Regions from separate parts of the Peribacillus sp. NJ11 genome, predicted to be linked through region 2. Evidence: riboswitches for the same ligand, from Rfam matches in the RefSeq annotation. Region 2 holds a riboswitch; each other region holds the start of a gene.
What was found. Region 2 has a riboswitch for S-adenosylmethionine ahead of QUF86_RS07755 (O-acetylhomoserine aminocarboxypropyltransferase/cysteine synthase family protein). Riboswitches for the same ligand answer to the same signal wherever they lie in the genome.
Positions count from the first base shown of each region.

Region 1 (5,819 bases), 1.9 Mb from region 2:
ATGACCCTGCGCCGTAATCGCATTGACTTTTGCGACTAGAGATGCAAAAAATTGCTTGGGCAGTTTTTGAAGTTGTCTGGATTTTTCGAATTGCAACATTTATACACCTTCTCTGAAATTTCTTGAAATTCTAGACACAAATGATATATGTTTATCATAGTCTTGTAAAGCATTTTTTACATGTGGGTTTTAAACGATGAAGTGGAAAATTGCCTGCATTCAATTGGATATTGCCTTCGGGCAACCAGATATCAATTTTCAGGTTGCAGAATAATGGATGGAAATAGCAGCAATGTCCAAACCCGATATCGTTATTTTACCAGAGCTTTGGTCAACAGGATACGACTTGACCAGGTTAAATGAGATTGCTGATGAAGAAGCAGAAAAAACGATTGAATGTTTAAAAGATCAGGTAAAGAAACACCAGTTTCACATAATTGGGGGTTCCGTTGCCAAAAAGCAAGCAAGGGCATCTATAACACCATGATCATCATCAATAAGCATGGAAATCTCATAAAAGAATATGATAAGCTTCACTTATTTCAGTTAATGGATGAACATCATTTCCTGCAGCCAGGTGAAAAAGATGGTTTATTTACTCTTGATGAAAAAATATGTGCTGGATTCATTTGTTATGACATCCGTTTTCCTGAATGGCAGCGAGCCCATACTGTTCAAGGCGCCGAAGTTCTATTCGTAATGGCAGAATGGCCAAAGCCCAGACTCGACACTGGAGAGCCTTATTGATTAGCCGTGCCATCGAGAACCAAGTATATGTTGTAGCCGTTAACCGTTCAGGTTCGGATGTCAATAATATATTTGCGGGTCATTCCTTGATTATTGATCCATTGGGGAATATCATAAGTGAAGCCGGAGAAGCAAAAGAACTCTTGACAGGCACCTTGGACTTCAATAAAGTTACGGAAGCACGGAACAAAATACCCGTATTCGAATATCGTCGGCCGGATTATTATTAATTTTCCCATTGACAAACTATTTAAAAAGTTGATATTATTTTCCCGAAGATTAAAATTTCAGAAAACATATACTCTTATCAAGAGCAGGCTGAGGGATAAAGGCCCTATGAAGCCCAGCAACCGACTGTAATACCATTGTGAAATGGGGCGGATTCACCGCCGGATTATAAAATCCACAGAGCACGGTGCTAATTCCACCAGAATTCATTTTCTGGAAGATAAGAGGTCCGAAGCCAAAACTTCTGCCTCTTTCTATATGAAAGAGGCTTTTTTATTCTTATTTTGAATCTGGAGGGGAAAAGAATGACTCAAAACCATTCAAATTTTAAGAGATTGACAAACGAAACAGCTATAACCCTTGCAAAAAAACTTGGGTTGGTCAATGCGGATGCAAGTTTAAACTGTAAAGAAATCGGCGATGGAAATTTAAATTATGTTTTTCATATTACAGACACAGTCACAAACAAAGGAATAATAATCAAACAAGCGGTCCCTTATGCCAAGGTACTTGGTGAAAGCTGGCCGCTGACATTGAAAAGGGCAGCCATTGAAGCGAATGCACTGATTCATTTCAGAAGCTATTGCCCGGAATTCGTACCGCAAGTCTATTATTCGGATGAACAGCTTGCCATTACAGTCATGGAAGATTTATCGCACTTGAAAATCGTTAGAAAAGGCTTGATCGAAGGCGATCAATATCCATTGCTTTCACAGCATATTGGTGAATATGTAGCGAAGACGGCATTTTATACATCAGATTATCATTTAGAACCATCCGCGAAAAAGGAAGTGGCCCGACATTTCACGAATCCGGAACTCTGCAAAATCACTGAGGTCTTTATTTTCACGGATCCATTTTTTGAGGAACTCCCGGGAGATTTCGAGCTGGAATTGACTGATGCCGCCAAAAATATTTGGAATGATCAAGAAGTGATACTTGAGGTAGCTAAGCTGAAACAAAGCTTTGAAACCGAGCAGGAAGCCTTGCTTCATGGAGATTTACATACTGGAAGTATTTTTGCAAGTGAAACTGAAACAAAGGTTATTGATCCGGAATTCGCTTTTTATGGGCCCGTTGGTTTTGACCTTGGTCAATACACCGCCAACCTTCTCTTTCAGGCAATTACACGTAATGGCGTTGGAAAGGAAGAGATTTTCTCACACCTTCATGAATTTTGGAATGCCTTTGAAGAAACTTATACCGAATTATGGGAAGGCCAAAATAAAAGCCCATTCCGCCATGTGAAAGGTTATCTGCCTTATTTACTGACAAAATTCAAAAAAGATGCATTCGGTTTTGCCGGCTGTGAACTGATTCGGCGAACCATTGGCCTTTCCCATGTTGCCGATTTAAACGTCATTGAAAATAAAGATACAAGGATCGCTGCCAAAACGGCAACATTGGAAATTGGTGCATTTTTAATTAAAAAACGAGAAGAATTGGATGTTCCAGCTGTCATTGAAGCGTTGAAGCAACGTACACTGCCATCTTATTCAACCCTTTAAAAGGAGACCTGCACATGACTACACTAGCACCCTTACCATATTCGGTACAATGGGATGATACCCATATTACATTATTAAATCAACAAGCCCTTCCTTCCATAACTGAATTTATTGAACTTCATTCTGTTGATGATGTATATGACAGCATATTGACATTAAAAGTTCGTGGTGCCCCAGCAATTGGACTGACGGCAGCATTTGGTGTTGCACTTGGTGCCAAACAGGAAACAACCGCTGAATTAGGGGAATTCAAGAAAAATGTAACGAGGCATATTGAAAAACTCGCTTCTTCACGGCCAACTGCAGTCAACCTTTTTTGGGCGTTAAGGAGGATGGAGAATACGTTGAAAGCAGCGCAAAGCATTTCAACTGCCAAGGAAGCACTTGTATCGGAGGCCCAAGCCATCTTTGCTGAAGATGAAGAAATGTGCAGGAAAATCGGGGAACATGGTTTATCCTTATTCGCTAAAGGAGATTCCATCCTAACGCATTGCAACGCTGGAGGGATTGCCACAGCCCGTTATGGAACAGCCCTGGCTCCCTTCCACCTGGCTAAAGAAAGGGACTTTCCGCTAAAAGTGTACGCTTGTGAAACCAGGCCTGTCCTGCAAGGGGCGCGTTTGACGGCTTGGGAATTGATGCAAGCGGGGGTTGACGTCACCTTAATTTCTGATAATATGGCCGCCCATACGATTCACCAGAAACGAATAAATGGAATTATAGTCGGGGCCGACAGAATTGCGGCTAATGGAGATACAGCCAATAAAATCGGGACATTGGGATTGGCCATTTTAGCCAAGCACTTTGGTATCCCTTTTTATGTGGCGGCTCCATCAAGCACCTTCGACCTTTCAATCCAATCCGGCACATCCATCCCGATCGAAGAACGGCATGAAGCGGAAATCACTTTCATTCAAGGTGTAAGGATCGCCCCGGAAAACGTGAAGACTTTCAATCCAGCCTTTGATGTTACACCGAATCATCTAATTACAGGCATCATTACAGAAAACGGCATCATAACACCGGATTTCATCAAAAACATTCCGGATTTCGTTAAATGATCCAAGTTTTATTGGTGATAAAAAACGAGAAGGATTTCGTATCCGTCTCGTTTTTTAATGATGATCAATTATAATTATTCTTTCGAGGTCTATTATGAAATAATCTAAGTGATACGAATCTATTTACTAATTAAATCCCTATGTTTTCGATAACAAAAGATATTGGACATTCTTATTATTTTGAAAAGAACTCCTGAAGTGCTTTCTTATTTTTAGTGTAGTCCATTTCCAAAACGGCTCCGGCCTGGGGATATATTTCATCCTTAAAGCTTCCTTCCACTGGAATCCTTAAGGTTTCGACGGTTTCCGGTGTATGGAAGACGGCTTTTGGACCCATTTCCATTATCGTTTTCAGCCCAATATCTGTATCCAAATACGAGAGCCCTTGTTCTATTATACTAGGAAGGGCTGCCATCCCTTCGAAGGTTGAGATTTGATTTATAAACGCTGTTTTTAATTGAACCATTACTTCTTGTTGACGTTCAACCCTTCCAAAATCACTTTCATCATCATGTCTAAAACGGACATATTTCAATATTTCCTCACCATGTAAAACATTTTTGCCAGTGCTTGCTTGAATGCTCATATCATCAATAATTTCTTGATCCACATCCACCGCTACTCCTTCAGGGGCAAGCAAGTCGACCATCTTCACAAATCCCTGAAAGTCAATTACTGCCACATGATCGACCTTGACATCAAAGTTTTCCTGTATCGTTTTCTTGAGCAGTTCCCTTCCACCATAATAATAAGCGGCATTTATTTTGTTATATCCTGGTTTATACCCAGGGATTTTTACATAACTATCACGCATGATGGAAGCTAGCTTCAGTTTCTCCTGCTCAGGAAAGTATTTTGCCAGTATAATCGCATCTGATCGAGATTTTTCCTCTCCTCTGGTATCAACACCTATAATCAGAAATGTTTTCACGCTTTCCTCGTTCTCTTCTTCGGTTAGTTTTTTTTCCGTACCTGCATTTCCATTTTGTTTGGGTAAAGGGGCATAGGTGCAGCCTGCCAGAATCAAGATCAATAGATATATGAACAGTACCTTTTCTTTCATTACCTCACCTCATCGGAAATTTACCCATATTTTCTGCCTAATATTGGAATTGTATGCATTAAACGACAAAAAAGCCTGCCAACTATAATCGTTGGCAGGCTTTTCGGGCAAAATCATTTATTTGATTTCTTTCTTTAATACTTCTACCGCTTTTTTAACTTGAGTGTCGTTTTTAAGGATTTTCTCCCGGATGACCTGCATCAATTTAACGGTAGTATCGTCTTTTATGGTGCCGGTTTCTTTAATTTTTTGTTCCCTTTGGAATGCTATTACCGCATTTTTTGTTGCTTCATCAAAGAATCCATCTATCTTCCCTGGATCATGTCCTGCTTCCTTCAGCATCTCTTCAGCAGCTTTCACTTCACTTGAAGAATCCGATGCTTTCAATTCCTTATCAGGCGAAATGTACGGAAGGTTGGCATAATCAGGCAGCTTCACATTAATATCAGGCTTGATCCCTTTTTTATGAATCCAATTGCCTTCAGGCGTCAACCATTTAGCTGCCGTGTATTTGAAGTTGGATCCATCTTTAAAGTCTTGGGCAGTCTGAACGGTCCCTTTGCCAAATGATTTGACACCAATCAAAGGAATGTCTGCTGATTCACTGACAGCCGCTGCAACAATTTCAGAAGCGCTGGCACTTCCATCATCAATCAACACGACTACCGGGATCTTCAGCTCTCCATCATTCTTCGATTTATAGACTTCTTTTTTCCCGCTGCGATCCTCTACTTGAAGGACCACTTTCCCATTAGGTATGAACAGGCTTGCCATTTCTATTGCTTGGTCAAGCAGTCCCCCTGGGTTTCCACGCAAATCCAATACCAGACCCTTCATATCCTTCTTCGACATTTCTTCAAGCGCCGTTTTCAGCTCTTGGACTGTATGTTCGGAAAAACTGGTCACTTGGACTTTTGCAACTCCATCATCAAGCATTTCCGCATACACTGTTTCAATCGGAATTGTGTCACGTTTAATGGTGAGTTCAATCGGTTCCGATTCACCAGCTCTTGAGATGGATAAATTCACTTTCGTTCCCTTTTCGCCCCTGATTTTCAGGACAGCTTCAGAAGAGCTTAGTCCTTCAACGCTTTTACCGTCGACACTTAAAATGATGTCATTCGGTTTTACACCCGCTTTTTCGGCTGGGGACCCTTTTATCGGTGAGACGACCATGATTTTTTCATCCTGTTCCTGAATCTCAGCACCGAT
Region 1 covers NZ_JAUCFO010000001.1:3,483,109-3,488,927, reverse strand. The annotation lists gene QUF86_RS17280 (pyridoxal phosphate-dependent aminotransferase) at 1-99, opposite strand, end outside; partial or broken gene QUF86_RS17275 (carbon-nitrogen family hydrolase) at 278-977, shown strand; SAM riboswitch class I at 1,049-1,202, shown strand; gene mtnK (S-methyl-5-thioribose kinase) at 1,281-2,483, shown strand; gene mtnA (S-methyl-5-thioribose-1-phosphate isomerase) at 2,498-3,544, shown strand; gene QUF86_RS17260 (LCP family protein) at 3,720-4,607, opposite strand; gene QUF86_RS17255 (lmo1851 family serine protease) at 4,725-5,819, opposite strand, start outside.
Region 1: another riboswitch for S-adenosylmethionine. It lies ahead of mtnK (S-methyl-5-thioribose kinase); the one in region 2 lies ahead of QUF86_RS07755 (O-acetylhomoserine aminocarboxypropyltransferase/cysteine synthase family protein).

Region 2 (5,819 bases):
CAATGTATAATATTTCTAGTTCAAGAATGCCCAGGACTTTTTGCTTAAACCGTTTTAGAAGTCAAGGAGACGATATTCGTCGCTTTTTCAATTGCCTGCTCCAAATCTTCTATTAAATCCTCTACATTTTCAATCCCAATGGATAAACGGACTTGATCAGCACGCACACCAGCTTTCGCCAGACCTGCATCATTCAATTGCTGATGGGTCGTACTGGCAGGGTGAATGATTAAACTCTTCGCATCCCCTACATTCGCTACATGGGACCATAATTCCACCGAATTGATAAGTTTCGCCCCGGCTTCGCGGTCTCCCTTTATTCCAAAAGTCACAACAGATCCTGCTCCCTTAGGCAAATATTTATCCGCAAGGGCTTTATCGGGATGATCCTCATTAGCAGGATGCGAAACCCAAGTCACGGCAGGGTGATTTTTCAAATATTGAAGTACAGACTTCGTGTTCGAAAGATGCTCTTTCATCCTCACATGCAGCGTTTCAAGTCCAAGCGTAAACTGGAATGCGCTTTGGGCACTTAGCGCAGGGCCTAAATCACGAAGTAACTGCACTCGGGCTTTCGTTATAAAAGCGGCTGGTCCAACTGCCTCGGCGTATACCAGACCGTCGTAACTTGGATCAGGCTCCGTAAAGCCAGGGTAGTTTGGCGAGTTCCAATCGAACTTCCCGCCATCCACGATGACACCGCCTAAGGTGGTTCCATTTCCCAGAAGCCATTTTGTAGCGGAATGGATGACAATATCCGCTCCAAAATCAATTGGTCTGCATAGATACGGTGTAGCGAAGGTATTATCAATGATTAAAGGTATCCCGGCATCGTGGGCAATGTCGGCTACCGCTTCAATATCAAGGACCCTCAAACTTGGATTTCCGATCGTTTCGGCAAATATGGCTTTAGTTCTTGGCGTAATCGCCCTTTTGAAATTTTCAGGGTCATCAGGAGAAACGAACTTCACTTTAATCCCATATTTAGGAAGAGTGTTTTCAAAAAGATTATACGTACCGCCATATAAAGTGGAGGCTGAAACGATCTCATCCCCTGCACCGGCAATATTCAAGATTGACAGTGAGATGGCAGCCATTCCGCTTGCTGTTGCCAATCCGCCGATACCGCCTTCCAATAAGGCCATTCTTTCCTCAAAAACGCTGACCGTGGGATTATGTAGTCGTGTATATATATAGCCATTCTCCTTTAAACCAAATAAATTCGCTGCATGGTCAGTGTCTTTGAACAAGTATGCATTGCTTTGGTAGATCGGGACTGCACGTGCACCTGTTTCATCAGCTTGCAAACCGCCATGAACACTCAATGTTTCGAAACGTAACTTTTTCTCTGACATACTATTTCTCCTCTTTCTCTATGGATTTAGTAGGAATTAAATTGAAACCGGGCCTTTCATAAACAAAAAAACCACTTCCATAAGAAGAGGTTTTAATAACGCACCTCATCTTTTCAGAGCTAACACTCTGCTGGAATTAGCACCGTATATAAATTTATACCGGTTGCCGGGCTTCGTCGGGCCAGTCCCTCCGCCACTCTTGATAAGAACTATTAAATTCAGATGCTTTCTTAATACAAAATATAACATTTTAGAATTAACCAGTCAATGAATTGTTAGAATATTCTTTGTTTAATTCCGGTTTGGCCGCCACATGTCCACAACTAAAAAAACCAATCCATTTCTGATTGGTTTCTTAGCTGATCTCCTTAAGCAATCCATACAAATAAGGAACGGATTGAAAGGCATATATTTTTTTGTGCAGCTGCCCTTCTTTGAAAAGCAATAAACACGGGACACTTTCTATTTCATATGATTCGGCAATCGCTTGAACATAATTCATATTCATTTTACCTGCCTTCAGTTCCGGGAAAAGTTCCATGGATATCGTCAGCATCTTGGAAGCCACCTGACAGGTGCCGCATAAAGGCGTATATAAATATAAGCAAAATGTTTCCCCTTGTTCAACGGCAAGCTTACACTCTTCTTCTTTCCATTCCTGAATCAATTAGTCGTTCACCCTTTGACTTAAAAATTTCATTTTAACATTCATATTGGCAGATAGAAGCACAGTTGCGATATGATGTTCAGGTGAGCTCTCCACTTCTTTGTACATTTTATTAATATACAGGTGGTTCGCTTCCGGCATTTCCCTTCGGAATTGCTTCCGCAGCTTTTCTCCTGATTCATCTGCGTCAAAAAGGAGATAAACATCACGGTCCATCAATTCATCCACTAATTCATCAAGCTTAGTTAATGATATGGTCCCATTCGTACATCTAATTTCCACATCTTCATCTAAAACGGAGGCAACTTTTCTTCTATCGGAACTGCCTTCTACAATGATCACTTTATCGAATTCGCCCCATTCCATGTCATCACTCCATCTCACGAATTATGTGCGCAACTATGATTGTACAAAATGAAAAAGAGAGCAGGCCTTTTCAGTCCCCCCTCTTCTTCGTTTTTAACCGTTAATCAAACTCTCATATTCCTCAGCGCTCATCAGGTTTTCAATATCACTGCTATTTGATGGTTCAAGCACAATCATCCATGCTTTTTCAAAAGGAGATTCATTTACATATTCAGGGTTGTCACTTAAGTCTTCGTTTACTTCAACAACCTTGCCACTGATAGGAGCATACAGCTCAGAAACGGTCTTAACGGATTCAACACTTCCAAATGGTTCGTTCGCTTTCAGTTCATCCCCGATTTCTGGAAGCTCAACGAAGACGATGTCCCCTAGCTCGGACTGGGCGAAAGCTGTAATTCCAATGCGCACTGTTCCATCTTCGGTTTTTACCCATTCATGTTCTTTAGTGTAACGAAGTTCTTTTGGTGTTGTTGTCATTATAAACCCTCCATATGTACATCTTATTTTATCTATTCCATTATAAGGTAGATTTATTGTTTAAGTAAGGAATTAACCAAATATTTTGTAAAATTTCAGTTCCAAACCTGTTCGAATTGCTCTTCTTTGAATCCTACCGTCACTTTGGTACCATCCGTAACAATCGGCCTTTTCAGAAGCATGCCATCTGTGGACAATATATCAAGCATCTCTGCTTCAGAAGCTTCTTTCAGCCTATCCTTTAAGCCCAGCTCCCGATATTTTTGACCGCTAGTATTGAAAAACTTCTTCAACTCCAAATTACTGATTTTATATAGTTGTTCAATTTCAGTTCGCGAAGGCGGATTTTCCGCTATATGAATCGCTTCATATTGCAGTTCATGATTATCCAGCCACTTCTTCGCATTACGGCATGTGCCGCATTTTGGGTACCAATATAATGTTAAGCCCATCATTTCACCACCTATCAATAGAATACCCGTTTTCACCACGCAATACAACGAAATGTCTTGTGAATTTCCAATGCAATTTCATCAAAGGAAATAAAGGGAATGCCTTTACGGGCATTCCCTTTACAGATTCTGATTCATTGCTTAAAGTGCATATTTTTCCGTTTCGATTACCTTAACGGAAGCTTCACGTTTTTTCGCAATGACATTGATTGGATTGTGTCTTGTCAGCTTGCGAAGCGAAGAAAGCATGATGCGAAGGGTATCGCCTGTTTCCACCGCAATTAACGTTTCCTTTGCATGCTGTTCTATTTCATTGAAAGCTTCCTGAACGAAAATTTCCGTGTAAAGCACTTTTTGTTTGTTCTTCTCCAGTCCTGTAGCCGCAATTGCTTTTTCCGTACGTAATACCACGGATTCAGCTGCATATGCAAGGGATGCTATATCAGCAATGTTGGAGAGGATTTCTTGTTCTTGATCAAGCTTATTGCCGTATTTCTGTGCAGCAAGGCCAGCTGCCAAAATACCGATTTTCTTAGCGTTTCTAACAAGCATTTTTTCTTGTGCCAATGGCTCATCGCCAGGTTCTTCCGGCATCATCATCATTAATTCCTCTTGCAGGCCTTGAGCCTTTTGAAGAAGCGGCAATTCCCCTTTAAGTGCTTTCTTCAGGAAAGTTCCCGGTACAAGCAATCGGTTGATTTCATTTGTACCTTCAAAAATCCGGTTAATACGGGAATCACGATATGCTTTTTCAATTTCATACTCCTGCATGAATCCATAACCGCCATGAAGCTGTACGCCTTCGTCCGTAACATAATCCAATACTTCGGAAGCGAAGAATTTATTCAATGAACACTCAATTGCATATTCAGCGATTGCAGCTGCCATTGATTTTCCATCTTTCACTTGCTCATCCGTCAATTTGCTTTGCCTTTGATCATAAAGGCCAACAGTACGGTATACAGAGCTTTCTGCTGCATAAATTTTAGACGCCATTGTTGCAAGTTTTTCTTTCGTCAAGTTAAAATCGGAAATTTTCGTTTTGAACTGTTGGCGTTGATTCGTATAAGCAGCTGTAATCTCAAGGGCACGTTTAGATCCGCCGACAGCACCCACGCCTAATTTATAACGGCCAATATTCAGGATATTGAAAGCAATGACATGCCCTTTTCCTGCTACACCCAAAAGGTTTTCAACGGGTACATGAACATCTTCGAGGATTAATGTACGTGTAGATGAGCTTTTGATGCCCATTTTCTTCTCTTCAGCACCAGTCGATACACCTTCATAATCACGCTCTACAATGAAAGCAGAGAATTGTTCGCCGTCGATTTTGGCGTATACACAGAAGACATCTGCAAAACCTGCATTTGTAATCCATTGTTTTTCACCATTTAAAATATAGTGTGTTCCTTCAGCATTCAATTTCGCAGTCGTTTTTGCCCCCAAGGCATCTGAACCTGAGCTGGGTTCCGTTAAGGCATATGCAGCAATTTTCTCACCCGTTGCCAGTAAAGGGAGATATTTTTTCTTTTGTTCTTCATTCCCGAATAATACGATTGGCAAAGATCCGATACCTACGTGTGCACCATGCGTAATTCCGAAGCCGCCTGAAAGTGCCATTTTTTCTGTAATTAATGCCGAACTGACTTTATCAAGACCCAATCCGCTGTATTCCTCAGGAACGTCAGCACCAAGTAAACCGATTTCACCTGCATGCTTCAGTAATTTTACAGAACGGTCGAATTCATGGTTTTCTAAATGTTCAACCTGCGGCAGAATTTCATTCACCACAAAATCCTCTGAAGTTTTGGCAATCATTTTATGCTCTTCGGAATAATCTTCCGGTGTAAACACTTGATCATACGTAATATCTTCTACTAAAAAGGCTCCGCCTTTAATGAGGTTATCTGTTGTTTGATTGGACATGTTTTTTCCTCCTAAGTGATTTATGAAAGTTAAACCGCCGGAAGCATGTTGACAGCTTCCGGAAGGGATTGAATTACGCTAATAATTCAAATACTCCAGCAGCGCCCATTCCGCCGCCGATACACATTGTCACAACTCCGAATTGTTGGTTTCTGCGCTTCATTTCATGAAGCAGGCTTAATGTCAATTTTGCTCCTGAACATCCCAGTGGATGGCCTAAGGCAATGGCTCCGCCATTTACATTGACAATCTCTTCATTCAGCCCCAGCTCACGAATGATTTGAATGGATTGGGAAGCGAAGGCTTCATTCAATTCAAATAAACCAATATCGGATAACTCAAGGCCTGCTAGTTTCAAAGCTTTAGGAATGGCTGCAATCGGTCCGATCCCCATAATTTCAGGCGGTACCCCCGCTACAGCAAAGGAGCGGAACTTACCAATCGGTTTCATCCCCAATGAAGAGGCCTTTTCCCCATCCATGACCATGACCGCGGCTGCTCCATCACTCGTTTGTGATGAATTCCCTGCTGTTACGGATCCTGTAACTGCGAATGCAGGTCTTAGTTTTTTCA
Region 2 covers NZ_JAUCFO010000001.1:1,585,978-1,591,796, reverse strand. The annotation lists gene QUF86_RS07755 (O-acetylhomoserine aminocarboxypropyltransferase/cysteine synthase family protein) at 45-1,355, opposite strand; SAM riboswitch class I at 1,458-1,564, opposite strand; gene QUF86_RS07750 (thioredoxin family protein) at 1,711-2,022, opposite strand; gene QUF86_RS07745 (toprim domain-containing protein) at 2,023-2,388, opposite strand; gene gcvH (glycine cleavage system protein GcvH) at 2,482-2,865, opposite strand; gene QUF86_RS07735 (arsenate reductase family protein) at 2,961-3,317, opposite strand; gene QUF86_RS07730 (acyl-CoA dehydrogenase family protein) at 3,459-5,246, opposite strand; gene QUF86_RS07725 (acetyl-CoA C-acetyltransferase) at 5,320-5,819, opposite strand, start outside.

Region 3 (5,819 bases), 1.9 Mb from region 2:
GCCTTTATAGCCAAGGAGAAAAATTCGATGGAAGGGGGATCTAAGTCCAGGACGATTTCATCGGGTCTTGTTTTTCCAGCTTTCTGAAATGGGGCATGGAATTCCAATGCCAGTTGATTGCCAAACCAAAGTAGCGTTTCAATATCGTTACACAGCATATACTCGATATCATCATCCATGAACGTTTTAATAAAGGCCGGCGCATAATCAGGCTTGTTTTTCTGGAAAAATCTTTCTTTATCCATAGTGCCATGAGGATAGCGGATAGTCGTAAGCAGTTTATCCTTCAAGAAGGGTAAGAAGAAAGCTGAAACCTCCCGTAAATAATGAAGGTATTCAACTTTTACCACCTGTTTTCCACCGGTTATCCAAAGTGGTTTATCCTTAGAGGTTATTTGTACAGTATCTGGAAATGTGTATTGGCCTATGACGAATTTCTCCCAGGTACATTCATCGGGGGCCGTTTGTAAAAGCCATTGCGAAAACTGAGGTTCACGCAATTCATTTTCCTCATAAACGTGTAAGAATTGAACTTCGATGCAAATGGATGGATGTATATAAAAAAATTGTGCGTCTTCGTCTGATGCATTTTGCTTGATCAGTTCATGCAATATCCCTTTATCTTGAGCGCTCAGTCCATTTTTAACACTTCCGATTTTCGTTACGGCACCTTCTTTGAAAACTGCGAGGGAAACGTAACCATTTTCTTTGTGCAATGCTGTAATGAAACAAGAGACGGTCTTCCAATTTTTCACCTTAATCCAAGATGTAGAACGTTTTCCTTCTTGCCAAGTTCCCCGAATTTCCTTGGCGACAACTCCTTCACCATCGAATAGGGTGACCTTTTTCAAGGCATCATCCAAAACGTCAAAACTTTCTATTAATTGGATCAAAGCCTTATCGTTGGGGTCAGGAGGCATAGGAAAGCCAAGTTCTTCACCAATACTCAACATGAATCTCCTTCGTTCTTCCATAGGTTTAGCTGCTATGTCCTTTCCGCTGATGCGAAGCAGGTCAAACGCTATAAACCGGCATGGGGAAAAATGAGCTTTTTCTGAAATTAAGGATTGTTTCCCAAGGCGTCCACGCCACTGTATTTGAAAAAAGTCCGCTTTTGCTTGATTGGTAAGCCAGACCAATTCACCGTCCAACTGCAGTGGGAGGTAATCTTCCAGGTCCAGATCTTTGATGTAAGCAATGATTTCTGGGAATAAGGGTGATAACTCCTTCTCATTTCGACTCGAGATGCTTATCGTATCGGAGTCTATCGTTAAAATTGCCCTAAAGCCGTCATATTTGATTTCATAACGCCAATCCTTGGAGTTAGGGGCTTCAGGGTAATAGGTTGGCAGCATCGGTTTCATTCTGTAATTACCTCCGCAAATAATTGATAACATTATTTTGCCAAAAAAACGAAGTGTTAGAGTTGGCAATTGTTTTTTCGGTTTTTTTTTAACAAAGGGGAATAATAAAATTGATTTTCTCTTTAAAAATAAGTTATGAGGTGACGAATATGCATACGATGTGGAAGGGGAGCATATCATTCGGTTTGGTGAACATTCCGATCAAACTTCATGCTGCAACGGAAGATAAGGATATATCTTTAAGGACGTTGCATAAGGAGTGTCATTCACCGATTAAATACGAAAAGATGTGTCCGGTTTGCCAAAAAGAAGTGGGAAAGGACGATATAGTCCGCGCTTTTGAATATACAAAGGGAAAGTTTGTTGTATTGGAAGACAGTGAACTAGAACAGCTAAAAAAACAAAATGAAGAAAAAGCAGTGGAAATCGTGGATTTCGTTAAAATTGAAGAAATAGATCCCATTTATTTCAACCGAAGTTATTATATGTCCCCTAATGACGGTGGGATAAAAGCTTATTCCCTTTTGAGGCAGGCCCTAAAGGAATCGAATAAGGTTGGGTTAGCGAAAATCATCATTCGCTCAAAAGAACAAATGGCGGTAATCCGAGTTGTTGATAATACCTTGGTGATGGAAACGATTCATTACCCGGATGAAGTACGCTCCACAGCGGATGTGCCGAATATTCCTGCCAACGATACCATTGTAAAAAAAGAAATCGATACGGCCGTGTTATTGATAGATCAATTAACGACTACTTTCGATCCGACAAAATATACCGATGACTATCGAACCGCTTTACTTGATTTGATTGAATCGAAGAAAACGGGACAAACGACGATTACAGCCAAAACAAAAGAGCCAGTTTCCAACAATGTAACCGATTTAATGGAGGCTTTACAGGCATCCATTGACCGAACGAAACATGATGAACCGGAAAAGAAAAAGACTACCCGAAAGAAAGCGGCACCGAAAAAAAAGAAACAAGCATAAACAGGAAGCTGAGCGGAAGACGCATGATGTCGCTCGGCTTTCTGCTTGTTTTAGCAAGGGATCTTGCCTTCTAATAAGGTAATGAAAGTGACTTAACAGGGAGAGAATTACATAGGGAAGGGATTACAAATAGGTAAGTGGATCACGATGTAAGGAACTGAATGGAATTAAAAGAAAATGATGGATGGAAATGAAGGCAAAAAAATTCGCTCCCTAAAGAGCGACAATGAGGAATTCAATCGTGAAAATCAACATATAGGCGAACGGTTGTAGTTTTCGACTATATATTGTGTTCATATTCTACCATATTTAATTCTGAAATAGCAACAAAATTACTGAAACTAACCTATGAATTTTTCTGGAAATCAATGATATTTCGCCAACTTGGGGCTTTTGCCCTTCTAAACTGCTATATTCCCATAAAAAACTACAGAACAAAATGGATTTTTAGTATAATTTATACATATATAATGATGATATAAATTAAATAAGAATGGAAGATGTAAAATGGAAAATGGAAAAATTGAATCGCTTCATGCCGGAAAGCCCAAACAGGAAAATTTTTCGAATATCGATATCTTTTCAGCGATGGATAAACAAGCAGTGGATGACGTGATAGTAACTAAATCAGGCATAATGGGTGATGGGGTAGGTAATGTAAAGTTCCATGGAGGTCCTGATCGGGCTTTGTGTTTTTACCCCTTTGAGCATTACTCATTATGGAATGAAAGATTCGCTAAAAAGCTAGATATCCCTGCATTCGGTGAAAATTTAACTGTAGCGGGGATGAGGGAAGAAACAACGTATATCGGTGATATTTATCAAATAGGCGAAGTGATTGTTCAAATTAATCAGGGGAGGATCCCTTGTTCGACCATTTCCCACTTCAATCAGGAACCTAAGTTTTTGGAATTCGTGCTGAAAACGAGTTACACTGGTTATTTTGCAAAAGTCATTCAAGAAGGAACGATAAAGAAACAAAACGAAATCGTGCTAATAGATCGTTTGCAAGAAAAAATTTCGGTTCATTATGCAACAGAGGTGATCCTACATAACCGAGATGGGCTGGAAGGCTCAAACGCGTTACTTACACTAGACTCGTTAGCGGAAGACTGGAAACAAAGGATAGTGAAGAGAGTTCAAGCTGCAAAAGAGTGAATGAATTTTGCAAAAGTGAAAAAAATGACGATCAGGTATTGAAATTGACAGATTATTAATGTAAATTAAATATAATCAAATTTTGAAATCTTGTGAAAATTATATAATTGGATCTTATCGAGAGAGGTGGAGGGACTGGCCCGAAGAAACCTCAGCAACCAGCTTAGGCAAAGGTGCTAAATCCAGCAAGCAGAGCTTGATAGATGAGGAGAATGTTTCAAAAGACCTTCTTCTTTGAGAAGGTTTTTTTTCTTTTCTCTCATACTCATATAAAACGACAAAAACAGGATTGTTTTTGAGAGAGGGTGTAATTATGAATTTTCGTAAAGAATTGAAAGAAAGAATGCTGGTTGGAGAAGGGGCAATGGGGACTTTACTGTACTCTTATGGCATCGATCAATGTTATGAGGAATTAAACTGCACGAACCCAGATCAAATAGAGTCCATCCACCGTGCCTATTTGGAAGCTGGTGCAGATATCCTTCAATCGAATACATATGGAGCCAATTTCAATAAATTGAAACGGCATGGACTTGAAGATGAAGTAAGCAGAATAAATCGCCAGGGAGTCATCCTTGCTAAAAAAGCGGCAAAAGGAAAGGCATATGTCTTCGGTACCATAGGGGCACAGCGGAGTATCAGGAAATCGGATTTAAGTATGGAAGAGATAAAGCGAGGTTTTCGTGAACAGCTATACAGTCTGTTGATGGAAAACCCGGATGGGATTCTCTTGGAAACATTTTATGACCTGGAAGAGCTGGAAACCGTTTTGCAAATCGTTAAAAATGAAACTGGACTGCCGATCATCGCAAATGTTTCGATGCATGAACTGGGAAATCTTCAAAATGGAATCCATTTAAATGAAGCCTTTCAAAAACTCGAGCAATTGGGTGCCGATGTTGTTGGGGTGAATTGCCGACTCGGTCCACATCATATGATTCGGGCCTTGGAAGAGGTGAGTTTGCCAAAGCAAGCGTCGATTGCCATTTACCCTAACGCCAGCCTTCCGGATTATGTGGATGGAAGGCTTGTCTATAAAGCTGTGCCGGAATATTTCGGCTCAAGTGCCCTAGACCTTCGTGAGCAAGGTGCCGCGATCATAGGAGGGTGCTGTGGAACGACTCCCCTGCATATTCAAGCTGTAAAGAATGCGATTGGAAGTTTGGCTCCAGTAAAAGAGAAATATACGAAAGCCCGTGAAATAGAAATAATTGAAGTGAACGATAGAGAATTGGAACTCCCTCTGTACGAAAAGGCCAAAACAGAAAGGACGATTCTTGTTGAACTTGATCCTCCGAAAAAGTTGGGAATAGAGAGTTTCATGACTGGTGCCGAGGTTTTGAAAAAAGCAGGGGTCGATTCCATTACATTGGCGGATAATTCACTTGCTTCACCAAGGATATCGAATGATGCACTGGCTAATTTGCTGAAGAACCAATTGAATGTAAAGCCGATGGTGCATATAACATGCCGGGATCGAAATTTAATTGGCCTGCAGTCACATTTAATGGGCCTGCAGACGGTTGGGCTGGATGAATTATTGATCATCACCGGAGATCCCTCTAAAATTGGGGACTTCCCGGGAGCCACTTCGGTTTATGATTTATCGTCGTTTGACCTAATAAGCATGGTCAAACAATTTAATGAAGGTCTATCCTATTCCGGTCAGAGTTTGGGCCAGCGGGCTAATTTTAAAATTGCCGCCGCTTTTAATCCCAATGTGAAATATTTGGATAAAGCCGTACAGAGAATGGAAAAGAAGATTGCCTGCGGTGCCCAATCCTTTTTGACACAGCCAATTTATTCAGTTGAGCAGATTGAAGAAGTTCATGAAGCTACAAAACATTTAGAAACCCCGGTTTTCGTCGGTATCATGCCATTGACAAGCACACGGAATGCCGAATTCATCCATAATGAGATCCCGGGCATCAAATTGCCGGATAATGTCAGGAGGGCCATGGCTTTAGCGGGGAATGACCCTGTAAAGTCAAGAATTGAAGGGGTGAATATCGCACGCGAGCTAGTCGACGCGGCAAGGGAAAAATTCAAGGGCATATATTTAATCACTCCGTTCCTTCGCTATGAAATGACGGCGGAACTTACGAAATATATTAGAAAAGTCGATAGTAAACATACATCAGAGGTGGCAGTACATGAATAAAAAAGCGATTCAAGATCAGTTGGATACTAAGATTCTCCTGCTCGATGGAGCGATGGGAACCATGCTTCAAGCGGAGAATTTAACAGCAGAGGACTTTGGCGGGGAACAATTCGAGGGTTGCAACGAGTATTTATCACTGACACA
Region 3 covers NZ_JAUCFO010000001.1:3,514,611-3,520,429, forward strand. The annotation lists gene ligD (DNA ligase D) at 1-1,364, opposite strand, end outside; gene ku (non-homologous end joining protein Ku) at 1,514-2,356, shown strand; gene QUF86_RS17435 (MOSC domain-containing protein) at 2,864-3,514, shown strand; SAM riboswitch class I at 3,626-3,724, shown strand; gene QUF86_RS17440 (bifunctional homocysteine S-methyltransferase/methylenetetrahydrofolate reductase) at 3,828-5,675, shown strand; gene metH (methionine synthase) at 5,668-5,819, shown strand, end outside.
Region 3: another riboswitch for S-adenosylmethionine. It lies ahead of QUF86_RS17440 (bifunctional homocysteine S-methyltransferase/methylenetetrahydrofolate reductase); the one in region 2 lies ahead of QUF86_RS07755 (O-acetylhomoserine aminocarboxypropyltransferase/cysteine synthase family protein).

Region 4 (5,819 bases), 3.9 Mb from region 2:
TGGCTGCTTTTTCATAACCAATATGCGGGTTCAATGCTGTTACCAACATAAGGGAGCGATCTACATTTTCTTTGATCTTATCTTCATTTGCAGTGATGCCAACCGCACAATTAATGTTAAAAGAGTGAATGCCTTCCGTCAATAATTTCACTGTTTGAAGGAAGTTATAGATGATGACTGGTTTGAATACGTTCAATTCAAAGTTACCTTGGCTTGCTGCAAATCCAATTGTAGCATCGTTACCAACGATTTGTGTCGCAATCATGGTAAGCGCTTCACTCTGTGTTGGATTGACTTTACCCGGCATGATGGAGCTGCCTGGCTCATTTTCAGGAATGGCTATTTCGCCGATTCCGCTTCTAGGACCACTTGCCAGCCATCTGACATCGTTCGCAATTTTCATTAAATCCGCTGCCAATGCTTTCAAAGCACCGTGTGCATAAACGATTTCGTTATGGCTTGTCAATGCATGGAACTTATTATCCGATGTGACGAAAGGATGTCCTGTATCCGCTGCAATTTGTTTTGCGGAAAGTCCCGGGAATTCTTTTTTTGTATTGATTCCGGTTCCTACTGCCGTTCCGCCTAGAGCCAGGTTCAATAATTTTTGGCTGCTTTCCTCAATCATCGCTAGATCTTTATCAAGCATCGCTTTCCAGCCAGAAATTTCTTGTCCTAATGTCAGTGGTGTTGCATCTTGAAGATGTGTCCGGCCAATCTTCACGACATCCCAAAACTCTTTTTCTTTTGAATCGAATGTATCACGAAGTGCTTTGATGGCAGGAACCAACTTTTCAGCGACCTCCATAAAGGCTGCAATATGCATGGCGGTCGGGAAAGTATCATTGGAGCTTTGTGCCTTGTTTACATCATCATTCGGGTGAAGTGTTTCCGATTCACCATTTTCTTTTAACCATTCATTCCCTTTGTTAGCGACCACTTCATTCACGTTCATATTACTTTGCGTCCCGCTTCCCGTTTGCCAAACTACAAGCGGGAAATGTTCATCAAGCGTACCTTCAAGGATTTCGCCGCAAATCTTAACGATGGCATTCTTTTTAACTTCTGAAAGATCACCGAGATCATAGTTAACCTTTGCCGCAGCTTGTTTAACGTATGCAAATGCACGAACCAATTCAATCGGCATTTTTTCATTACCGATTTTGAAATTGTTACGGCTTCTCTCGGTCTGTGCTCCCCAATATTTATCGGCAGGAACTTTCACTTCACCCATCGTATCTCGTTCGATTCTGTAATCCATGTGTTCTCCTCCTATGTTTGCACTATTCATCGAAGACCTTAAGTATATGAAATGAATAATGTCGTATTATTCTCTCTCCTTACATTGTACAAACTTTATTATTTTAAAGCAAAAATATCCGGCCAGGCCTCCCCTTTTTCTGAAAAATTCAATTAATTCATTCAACAGGATCATTCAGGATTATCCCTGACCACATGCAAATTCCGGATATTCTTTTTAGACACGTAAAGTGTTGACACCGCTAGGCTCCAATAGACCTAGTCATGAACATCGAAGCAATATCCATCAAACTTGTTCTTGACAGTATTTTGTATTTATAGTAAATTCAAAAGAAATTGAATAATCTAAACTCTTATCGAGAGAGGTATAGGGAATGGCCCGATGACACCTCAGCAACCTTCATTTGTTTCAAACCAATGAAAAGGTGCTAATTCCACAAGTTTGTGAACTTGGAAGATAAGAAGAATGACTCGTCCCTACTTAATCAAAGTCTTCTTCTTAAAGAAGACTTTTTTTATTTTATATAACTCAAAGGAGCAGTGAAAACTATGTACAAAACTGAAACATATCTTGCTCAATTAGGAAATCGCAGCGAAACGGCGACAGGAACAGTCAATCCGCCGGTATACTTTTCAACTGCTTTTCGCCACGAAGGAATCGGTCAATCGACTGGATTCGATTACACAAGGACAGGTAATCCTACACGCCAACTATTGGAACGATCCATCGCCGATCTGGAAAAAGGCGACCAAGGGTATGCCTGCAGTTCAGGAATGGCAGCCATTTCTACTATACTGGCCTTATTTAAATCAGGTGATGCATGGATTGTCAGCGAAGATCTTTATGGGGGTACATATCGTCTGTTAGAACAAGGTTTTAAGAAATGGGGGTTGCAGTGTGACTATGTGAACACTTGTTGTTTGGAGGATATCGAAAAAGCCATCACTCCTCACACGAAAGCCATCTTCATTGAAACTCCCACTAACCCTCTTATGCAGCAAACGGATATTAGCGCCGTTGCCGCATTGGCCAAACGATTTGATTTATTGTTAATCGTTGATAATACTTTTTACACGCCTCTTATTCAACAACCCATCCTGCTTGGAGCGGATATTGTGATTCACAGTGCTACCAAGTATCTCGGTGGTCATAATGATGTGCTGGCCGGACTGATCGTGGCCAGCGGCGCGGAATTATGTGATGCACTTGCCTTCCATCATAATGGTACTGGTGCTGTCTTGAGCCCCTTTGATTCTTGGCTGTTGATGCGCGGAATGAAAACCCTGGCATTGCGGATGGATCGTCATGAAAAGAATGCAAAGGTACTTGTAGATTACTTGTCGGAACATGATTGCGTTACGGACGTATTGTATCCCGGTAGGGGCGGCATGATTTCCTTCCGCATCATTGAAGAAGCGGCGGTCAACCCATTTTTACAATCACTCTCATTAATTTCGTTTGCAGAAAGCCTTGGTGGGGTCGAAAGCTTCATCACCTATCCTGCTACACAAACACATGCCGATATACCTCTTGAAGTCAGAACGGCCAATGGGGTTTGTAATCGCCTGCTTCGCTTCTCCGTCGGCATTGAGGACAGCGACGATTTGATTCAGGATTTACAGGAAGCATTCGCACACGTAAAAAGGGAGGCACTACGATGACCGATCATGATTTTAGCTTTGAAACCAAATTACTCCATAATCAACATAAATTCGATCCGGCAACAGGCGGTGTGAGCGTCCCCATTCAGCACGCTTCCACTTTCCATCAATCCGATATCGATCAATTCGGTAAATATGATTACAGCAGAAGCGGGAACCCAACTCGCGAAGCGCTGGAAGATATCATTGCCGAACTTGAGGAAGGCACACACGGTTTTGCCTTTTCATCAGGAATGGCAGCCATTTCAACAGCTTTCCTGCTGTTGTCTGCCGGAGACCATATCGTCATTTCCGAAGACGTGTACGGAGGAACGTTCAGGATGGTCACAAGTGTTTTGACACGTTTCAATATTGAGCATACTTTCGTTGATATGACGGATCTTGAAAGCATCAAAGCGGCCATTCAGCCAAATACGAGAGCCATATACATCGAAACGCCTTCAAATCCATTACTTAAAGTGACCGATATTAAAGCCGTTTGTGAAATCGCAAAAAAAGCCGGGGCCTTAAGTTTTGTTGATAATACATTCTTGACGCCAGCATTACAGAAACCCCTGAATCTGGGCGCTGATGTTGTCCTTCATAGTGCGACGAAGTTTTTATCCGGACATAGTGATGTGGTAGCTGGACTTGCTGTAGTGAAAGATCCGGAATTGGCAGTAAGACTCGGTTCCCTCCAAAACTCCTTTGGAGCGATTCTTGGTGTCCAGGACGCCTGGCTAGTAATGAGAGGTCTGAAAACCTTGTCCGTTAGAATGGAGCACTCCCAAAAAGGGGCAGAAAAGATTGCCGCCTACTTAAAGAAGCAGCCCTTGGTTAAAAAAGTGTATTATCCCGGCCTAGCAGATCATCCACAGCACGCCATCCAGAAAGGCCAGTCACTTGGAGCCGGTGCGGTCCTATCATTTGAATTGGTAAGCGAAGAAGTCTTCCGCTCTTTCGTGAACACTGTCGAGCTTCCTGTTTTTGCCGTAAGCCTTGGAGCTGTCGAATCCATATTATCCTACCCGGCCAAAATGTCCCACGCTGCCATGCCTGCTGATGAAAGGGAAAAGCGGGGCATCACGAACAGCTTGCTTCGTCTCTCTGTCGGACTTGAAAATCCGGACGATTTAATCAAGGACTTCGATGCGGCCCTTGTAAATATTGCAAAAGGGGAAGCAATTGCTGCGAAATGAAAAAAGGAGGGGTGCCCCATATTTATGGGCACCCTTTTTGTTTGCATCATTTAAATTCTTGTTCAACCCATCCATAACAAAAGGCTAACGATTTCCCGATGGCCTTACTCTCTTTTCTTCATATTATATTTATCCAGGAAACGATCCACCCGTCCGCCCTTTTCAGCAAACTTCTGCTTTCCAGTATAAAAAGGGTGCGTATCCGAACTGATCTCCACTTTTAATAATGGATACGTTTGGCCGTCTTCCCATTCGATCGTTTCATTGGATGTTTTCGTGGAACCTGTCAAAAATTTATAACCGCTGTTGGTATCCATGAATACTACTTGTCGATAATCGGGATGAATTTCTTGTTTCACTATTATCACCTCATCGTTAGTATAGGTATATGTTAAACGTAATGATTACTATTATCAAGTATTGTACTTGAAGGTGCCAATAACGGCACCTTCATTATAAGTTTAATCTTGATTATCCATACTTATTCAATTGTGTTTCAACCGGCCATCCCTTTATGCGGCCCAGCCTGCAGCTCATACATTTGATAGTACTTCCCTTTTAGTTCCATTAATTCTTCATGTGTACCTTGCTCAGCAATCCGCGCTTTATCCAGTACAAGAATTTGGTCGGCATTTTTAATCGTGGAGAGTCTATGTGCAATGATGAAGGTCGTTCTCCCTTTTTTCAGCACTTCCATTCCCTTCTGGATAATTGCCTCGGTTTCTGTGTCGATGCTTGCCGTCGCTTCATCCAAAATCAATATCGCCGGATTGAATGCAAGAGCACGTGCAAAAGAGATTAGCTGCCGCTGTCCAGAAGACAACGTTCCTCCTTTTTCAATCACAGGTTCATCCAGCCCTAAAGGAAGATGCTTCAGCACTTTGTCGCCCCCTACATCCCTTAATGATTTTTCAACCATTTCCCTTGTGATGCCTTTATGATTCAGACTGATATTGGAAGCGATGGTGCCAGTAAATAAATAGGGATCCTGGAGGACGATTCCCATATGCTCCCTAAGCGTTTGATGGGGAATATCCAAAATATTTCTTCCGTCAATTTTGATTTGCCCTTCACTACTGTCATAAAAACGGAACAATAAATTCATTATGGAACTTTTTCCTGATCCAGTATGGCCAACTAAAGCGATCGTTTCCCCTTGTTTAGCTGAGAAGGAAATGTCCCTTAACACATATTCATTATCCTTATAGCCAAAAGAAACATTTTCGAATTGCACGTTTCCTTTGTATCTGGATATGTTTTCATCACTGACTGCCAATCCCTGCTCATCCAATAAACTGAATGCCCGCTCCCCTGCAACAAGTGCCTGTTCTAGGTTAGCGAACTGATTGACGATTCCGTGAAGCGGATGAAGCAGGCGGCTGATTAAATCAACAATTGCATACATCATCCCTAAAGAAATGGCTGAACTCGCTGTAAGGGAAATCCCCCCGAAATACCAGACGAATGCCACTAGCGCCAGAACTTTAATGACACCAATTAAGTTTCCACCCGTCAACGAATTCAAATGGAGCATTTTATTTTGATAGGAATAGTGCTCCCGGTTCAAATTTTCAAAAGATTGCTTCGTCTCCTTTTCACGTCCAAATGCCTGAATGATGCTCATTCCAGAAATGGATTCATTGATCATCCCATTAATATCGCTGACCCGTTCCCGAATGATGTGATTATATTTTGAGGCGAATTTACGGTATACCGTCG
Region 4 covers NZ_JAUCFO010000001.1:5,463,877-5,469,695, forward strand. The annotation lists gene fumC (class II fumarate hydratase) at 1-1,261, opposite strand, end outside; SAM riboswitch class I at 1,611-1,724, shown strand; gene QUF86_RS26735 (methionine biosynthesis PLP-dependent protein) at 1,810-2,922, shown strand; gene metC (cystathionine beta-lyase) at 2,919-4,100, shown strand; gene QUF86_RS26745 (type B 50S ribosomal protein L31) at 4,205-4,459, opposite strand; gene QUF86_RS26750 (ABC transporter ATP-binding protein) at 4,597-5,819, opposite strand, start outside.
Region 4: another riboswitch for S-adenosylmethionine. It lies ahead of QUF86_RS26735 (methionine biosynthesis PLP-dependent protein); the one in region 2 lies ahead of QUF86_RS07755 (O-acetylhomoserine aminocarboxypropyltransferase/cysteine synthase family protein).